DNA from 2 places in the uncultured Nisaea sp. genome. Region 2 is predicted to be linked to the other one. Evidence: riboswitches for the same ligand, from Rfam matches in the RefSeq annotation. Region 2 holds a riboswitch; the other holds the start of a gene.
The links. Region 2 has a riboswitch for S-adenosylmethionine ahead of metA (homoserine O-succinyltransferase). Riboswitches for the same ligand answer to the same signal wherever they lie in the genome.
Positions count from the first base shown of each region.

Region 1: it holds a riboswitch for S-adenosylmethionine, as region 2 does, so the genes downstream of both, metZ (O-succinylhomoserine sulfhydrylase) here and metA (homoserine O-succinyltransferase) in region 2, are expected to answer to the same signal.

Region 1 covers NZ_CAXBDC010000098.1:5,029-8,437, forward strand. The annotation lists gene greA (transcription elongation factor GreA) at 1-164, shown strand, start outside; gene AAC126_RS17830 (LysE family transporter) at 310-942, shown strand; SAM riboswitch at 1,013-1,090, shown strand; gene metZ (O-succinylhomoserine sulfhydrylase) at 1,239-2,447, shown strand; gene AAC126_RS17840 (PAS domain-containing protein) at 2,553-3,083, shown strand; gene AAC126_RS17845 (PAS domain-containing protein) at 3,169-3,409, shown strand, end outside.
Region 2 covers NZ_CAXBDC010000008.1:45,741-49,149, forward strand. The annotation lists gene AAC126_RS03420 (ABC transporter substrate-binding protein) at 1-207, opposite strand, end outside; gene metA (homoserine O-succinyltransferase) at 591-1,532, opposite strand; SAM-I-IV-variant riboswitch at 1,587-1,693, opposite strand; gene AAC126_RS03430 (DMT family transporter) at 1,817-2,752, opposite strand; gene AAC126_RS03435 (1-phosphofructokinase family hexose kinase) at 2,959-3,409, opposite strand, start outside.

The DNA of each region.
Region 1 (3,409 bases), on a different contig from region 2:
TCACCATTGTCGGCCCCTACGAGACCGACATTTCGAAGGGCTTTATCTCGACCTCTTCCCCGATCGCCCGCGCGCTGATCGGCAAACGGGTCGGGGACAGCGCCGAGGTGGCAACACCGCGCGGTGCGAAAAGCTACGAGATCCTCAGCATCGCCGTGATGTAATTCCGGCACGGTACTGGAACGACATGAAAAGGGAGCCCGTTTCGGGCTCCCTTTTCTTTTTGCCAAACCGATTTGCTAATCCCCGTTGCAGACAACCGCGAACACACTACGATGAAAGATGAACTGTACTCGCGGAGGCAATAGAATGACCGAGACTTACCTGACCGGAATTTTGCTCGCCTATGGCGCGTTCGGCCTCGGCATATTGAGCCCCGGACCCAATATCCTCGCGGTGATCGGCACCTCGATGTCGACTGACAGAAAGTCCGGCATGGCGCTCGCTTTCGGGATTGCTTCCGGCTCGTTCCTCTGGGGGCTGATGACCCTGTTCGGCCTGACGGCCCTTATCGCTCTCTATGCGTCCCTGATGACCGGCATCAAGATCGCCGGCGCCGCCTATCTGCTCTGGCTGGCCTTCAAGGCCTTCCGCTCGGCCCTGTCGGCGAACGCCGTGACCGTCCGCGCCGTCGCGCATCAGAAATCGTCATTCGGCTATTTTCAGCGCGGGCTGCTGATCCAGATGACCAATCCGAAAGCGGCGCTGACCTGGATCGCCATCATGTCGCTTGCCATGGGTGCGGATGCCCCCTTCTGGGTCGGCGCCGTGGTCGTGGCCGGCACCTCCCTCCTCTCGGTGCTCGGCCATCTCGGCTATGCCCTTGCTTTCTCGACGGCACCGATGGTCGCCGCCTACGGCAAGGCGCGGCGCTGGATCGACGGCGCCCTCGGCTGCTTCTTCTGCTTCGCCAGCTACAAGCTGATCACCAGCCGGACCTGATATCCTAAAGCCGGCAGGACGGCATACGGGACGGCAGCGCGCTTGACAGGCCCTGCCGCCCTCGTCTATTTCAGACCTCAGCGCCGATTTGAGACTCAGATTGCGGGCGCTTTAAAAATGCGGCTAAAGAGGGATTTCGATCCGTCCGGCGCCGCCGCGACGGATTTTTTGTTTCAGGCCTGGTCCAGCTTATCGGACTCGCGGGATTTGAGGGCAGCTTGCATCCGCGTCACCAAGTGCTAAAGCGCCACGGGGCATGCTCCCGTGGGCCCGATCAGAGACCAAGGAGCAGACCCATGTCCGACAAGATCAACCCCGCCTTCACCGAAGCCGCCGACTGGAATCTGGAAACCCGCCTGGTACGCGGCGGCACCAACCGGTCCGAATTCGGCGAAACATCAGAAGCCCTGTTCCTCACCTCCGGCTATGTCTATGACAGTCCGGAATCGGCCGAGGCCCGCTTCAATGGCGAGGAAGACGGCTTCGTCTACTCCCGCTACGGCAACCCGACGGTCCAGATGTTCGAAGACCGGATGGCGCTGCTGGAGGATGCGGAGACCTGTTTCGCCACGGCAAGCGGCATGGCGGCGGTCTGGGCCGCCCTGATCTGCCAGCTCCAAAGCGGAGATCACGTGGTCGCGGCTCGCGCCCTGTTTGGCTCCTGCCATCACATCCTGACCAAAATCTTCCCGAAATACGGCATCGAGGCGACGCTGGTCGACGGCACCGACATCGGCCAGTGGAAAGATGCGGTCAAGCCGAACACCAAGGTGTTCTTCTTCGAAACCCCGTCCAACCCGACGCTTGAGATCATCGATATCCCGGCCGTCGTCGCCATCGCCAGACAGGCCGGTGCCCGGGTCGTCGTCGATAACGTCTTCTCCACCCCGATCCTGCAACAGCCGATCCGGCTCGGCGCCGATATCTCGGTCTATTCCGGCACCAAGCATATCGACGGTCAGGGCCGCACCCTCGGCGGCGCGGTGCTTTGCTCGAATGAATTCCGCAAGGATTACCTCGAACCCTTCATGCGTCATACCGGCGGCTGTCTCAGCCCGTTCAATGCCTGGGTCCTGCTGAAAGGCCTCGAGACCCTCGACCTCCGGGTCCGCCGTCAGTCCGAGAACGCACTGGCCATCGCCGAATTCCTGGAAAGCCATGCCGCCATTTCGCGGGTGATCTATCCGGGTCTCGCCTCCCATCCGCAGCATGCACTGGCGGCGAAACAAATGAGCGGTTTCGGCACGCTGGTTTCGTTCGACGTAAAGGGCGGCAAGGAGGCAGCCTTCAAACTGCTGAACGGCCTCAAGATCGTCGATATCTCGAATAATCTCGGCGACACCAAGAGCCTGATCACCCACCCCTACACGACCACGCATCGGGCGATGGAAGAGGCTGACCGTCAGGCACTCGGCATCGGCCAGGGACTGGTGCGGATCTCCGCCGGGATCGAAAACGGTGCGGATCTGATCGCGGATTTCAAGGCGGCACTCAGCGACCTTTGAGTGCCAGATACATTTTTTCAGCAACCATTGCATGGACTTTAACGGCAATTAGTTTACCATTTAGATAAAATTAAGAATGAAGTGAGCGCAATCAGGGGGCACGAAATGGCCCGTCCGGAACAGCCAGCCTTCAGCAAAAGCCCGTTCCTGTTCGCCGACAGGATCGCGCTTGAAGATTTGCCCGAGCGCTCACTCGTCCGGATGGCTCATAAATTCTGGCGGGGGCTGACTCCGGAGCCGGATCTTCCCGCCAGAAGCGACTTCGATGCATCGGACGTCCCCCGCAAGATCATGCCCTGGGTCTTTCTGCATGAGGTCGTGCGGCATGACGATGGCACCCTCGACTATCGCTGCAAGCTGATGGGCACAAGCACCGTCGCGATGATCGGTTTCGATCCGACCGGCCGCATGAATACGGAATTTTTCACAACACCGGCCCTCCGCTATCTCAACGACAGTCTCGACGCGGTCGTGCGTCAGGGCAGTCCTTCATTCTGGAAAGCCGGCGTACCGCACGCCCGTCTTGAAGCCGTTGCCGTCTGGCGGGGCATATTCCCGCTGGCAAGTGACAGAAAAACTGTCGATATGATCCTCGGCATCGGGGAGCCGCGCTATCTGGCGCAGGACAAGGAGTAACGCCGGAAAATAGACTTGCCCTGATTTTGGACTATCCTTGACTCAACCGTCCGCAAAAAACCGGAGAGCAATCAGGAGGGCAGCGATGGCCCATCCCGGTCACCATAGCCTTAAGCGACCTGAGTTTCTCTTCCTCAAGCGCGTGACGCTGGACGAAGTCCCCGAGGACTCGCTGACCAGAACCGCCTACCAGTTCTGGCGCGGACTGATCATGGAACCCGCCCTTCCGGCCCGGACCGATTTCAAGCCGGAGGCCGTCCCCAGAAAAGTCCTTCCCTGGGTGTTCCTGGTGGACGTGATCCGGGCACCGGACAGCACACTCGACT
Region 2 (3,409 bases):
GTCGGACTTCACCAGCGCGACCTCACAGCCATAGCCCTGCTCAAGCAGGAACTTGGCGACATTGGTCGTCACCTCGGCCGCGGCCCAGTTCATCTGAGCGATCGACACTTCACCACACTGCTCGGCTGCCCTGGCATCGCTCTGGGGTGCAAACGCCATAAAGCACCCGACCACTGCGGCGGCAGCCGTCATCGTCAGCTTCTGCATCAAAATCTCCTGTTTTTTTCGGTATGTCGCGACGCGTCAGACACAGCAAACCAAGCGGTCTCAAATAGAGAAACCACCTATGGTCAGATCACATCTAAAGAATATTGCGACGAACGCCGCACGACATCTGAGGTGTGTCTAGCACATACCAGGAAAAACCTCAAATTAACGCCCTGGAAACAGTCAGTAAATACAGATCAATGGAGAGTACAATACTTAGCCAACTGGATCTTTTTTATAATCAAGTCCAAATTCAGTTCCACTAACGAAACCCATCACTACAAGCGAAAAAAATTTTTAACATCGATATTTATTTTCTTTCCCTTCCCTCCCCCGGTCTCCATCTGAAACCGGGGCCTTCCCGCATGGCGCATCCGGCAGCATTACCCCGTCGATTCCGGATCGCTCTCCGCTCCGATCAGTGACAGGTCGAACGGCGTCGTCTGATAGATCTCGTTGATCCAGTTCGCGAAAAGCAGATGCGCATGGCTGCGCCAGCGATTGAGCGGACGCCGCTCCGGATTGTTCTCCGGGAAATAGTCGTGCGGCACCGCAGGCCTCTCTCCACGCTCGAGATCGCGGAAATATTCCTCACCGAGCGTGTCCGAATCATATTCCAGGTGATTGAACATATAGAGCCCGTTATGGGTTCGGTCTTCGATCAGGCTCGGCCCCATTTCCGGCGAGTCCATCAGTACCGTCAGCCCGGCGCCTTCAGGAAGATCCGCCCCGCGCACCTCCGTCCAGCGGGAAACCGGGACCGAGAAATCGTCGGAAAAGCCGCGCAGAAATGGCGATGCCGGTGCGAGATTGCGATGCCGGTAGACCCCGAATGCCTTCTTCGGCAGCAGATATTTCGGCACGCCGTGGAAATAATTGATCGCCGCCTGCGCGCCCCAGCAGATCATGAAGCTGGAATGCACATGAGTCCTGGTCCAGTCGAAGATACGGCACAGCTCGTCCCAGTAGGACACCTCGGCGAAATCCATCTGCTCTACAGGCGCGCCGGTGACGACGAGCCCGTCAAACTTCTCCGCGCTGACCTCGCTCCAGGGCTGGTAGAAGGAAATCATGTGTTCCTGCGAGGTGTTGCGGGAGACATGATCCGTCATTTTGATCAGGGTCAGCTCCACCTGCAGCGGACTGGCGCCAAGCAGACGGGCGATCTGGGTCTCGGTCCGGATCTTGTCCGGCATCAGATTCAACAAACCGATCTTGAGAGGCCGCACGTCCTGGCGGATGGCGTCCGCCTCGCGCATGACCATAACGCCCTCGGCTTCAAGCGCGGCGAAGGCTGGAAGATCGTTCGGAATCTTGATCGGCATTTAAACGTCCCCTGCTATTTCAACGCATCGAGCAGAGTAGAGCAGACGTTATGGCGAGACCCGTTTAGTTGCCGGTTCGGCCACATCTTCCAGAAGCGGAGCGCCACCTTGCTCGGGGAGCAGGTTGGCGTTGAGCGTCGGCTCAACTCTTGATGCAGAGTGTTTTTTAATCGAACCGGGCGCGTTTGGCAATCTGTCGCCGCGCGCCAAACCACGGCGCACTGCGGAAGGCGGGGCAACCCGCTTCACCTGACGAGAGCGCGGACGGACAAGAAGTCCGAAAATCAAACCCCGGGGGCAAGCCGTGCCGGACGGCGCAGCGCGATAACCAGGCCCAGCGTGGCGAACCCGAGCCCGGCCCATTGCAGAGCACTCGGCAATTCACCGAGCACCGGTATGGCGATCAGGATTGCCATGGAGGGCGCCATTGCCGGAAAGAACGACGCCCGGCCAGGTCCGAGATGATGGACCGCACGGGCAAAGGCAAAAAGAGCAACCACGGCAGACAGAATTCCCTGCACGACGATTTGCTCGATGATTGCCGTGAGCGGTGTTTCCAGCAGGCGTTCCGGCCCCCAGATCAAAAGATAAAGCGGCCCGAAAAGAAAACCGGAGAGAACGGCGACAATGGCGGTCGAGGTCCAGGCGCTGATCCGCCAGCGCCGCACCAGGATCGTAAACCCGGCAAACATCGTGCCTGCGGTGGCGAACAGGATATCGCCCTTCCATGCTTCTGACTGTCCCGAGAACAGACCAGGCCCGGCAATTGCCGCCAAGCCGATGACGAGCAGCGCGAGGCCAGCCAGCTTGGCCGGGGTCAGCCGTTCACCGAACAGAATCGCGGCAAAGCAGACACTGGTCACCGTCATGCCGCCCGGCTGGATAACCGCCGCATGTGCCGCCGGCGCGAAATAAAACCCGCTGGCACCAACGATCAGAAAGAGTGGCCCCGCAAGCATGGCAAGCATCAACGGCTTGAACCAGCCAAGCCCTATCAACTCCCCCCGCCCCGGCTGGCGCAGCAAGATCGGCAACATCACCAGCGCTGCCGATACATAGCGGAGAAAAGCGATGTCCACCGCTTCCAGGCCAAGCACGACCCCATGCCTCGACACCACAAGAAAGCCGCCCCAAATGACGGCCGCCAGCATGCCGAAAGCGATGCCTATATGCGGATGCTCGGCATCGCTGGAGGGGTTGGCAGGGCTTGTGACCATCATGCACTCAATGTCCGGGCTGCTCGAGAGGAAGCACACGGAATTTACGTTGGTTAGGAAAAATGCCGGAATCAGGAAGATACCGGACAAGCAGCGAAGGAAGTCCCCTCGTATAACCGCCGCGGCTCCTCAAGTGCCAACGCAATCGCTTGTGGCTCATGTATATTTGATCGGCATTATGCGACCAATCGGATCGTACAGGCGGCTGGTTACCCGATCTCCAGCCGTTCCGTCCGAACACCGCCGAGCAGCCGCTCCACATCCGCTCTGTGGCAAAGATCCGTGCCCGGCGTCAGCAGCGCGGCCGAGCCGGCCGCGACGGCATATCTGAACGCCACTTCCGGCGCGTCGCCCGATGCCAGCCGCCAGATCATCGCGGCCAGGAAGCTGTCCCCGGCGCCCACGGCGCTGGCGGCTTTCACCGGCACCGCATCCGCGCGCATGCGAAGGTCGCGGGATGCCAGGAACGCGCCCGCCTCTCCCAGGGTCAGCAGAGCGATCTCGGCTCCGCCCGACCGGACCAACTCGGTCGCGGCCTCCTCCCAGTCCGGACGCCGTTCCAGCGGTGCGCCGGTCAGATAGCGCAATTCCTGCAGGTTGGGTTTGGCCAGATAGATGCCATGGCGGAGTGCCTCTTCCAACGCGGGGCCCGAACTATCG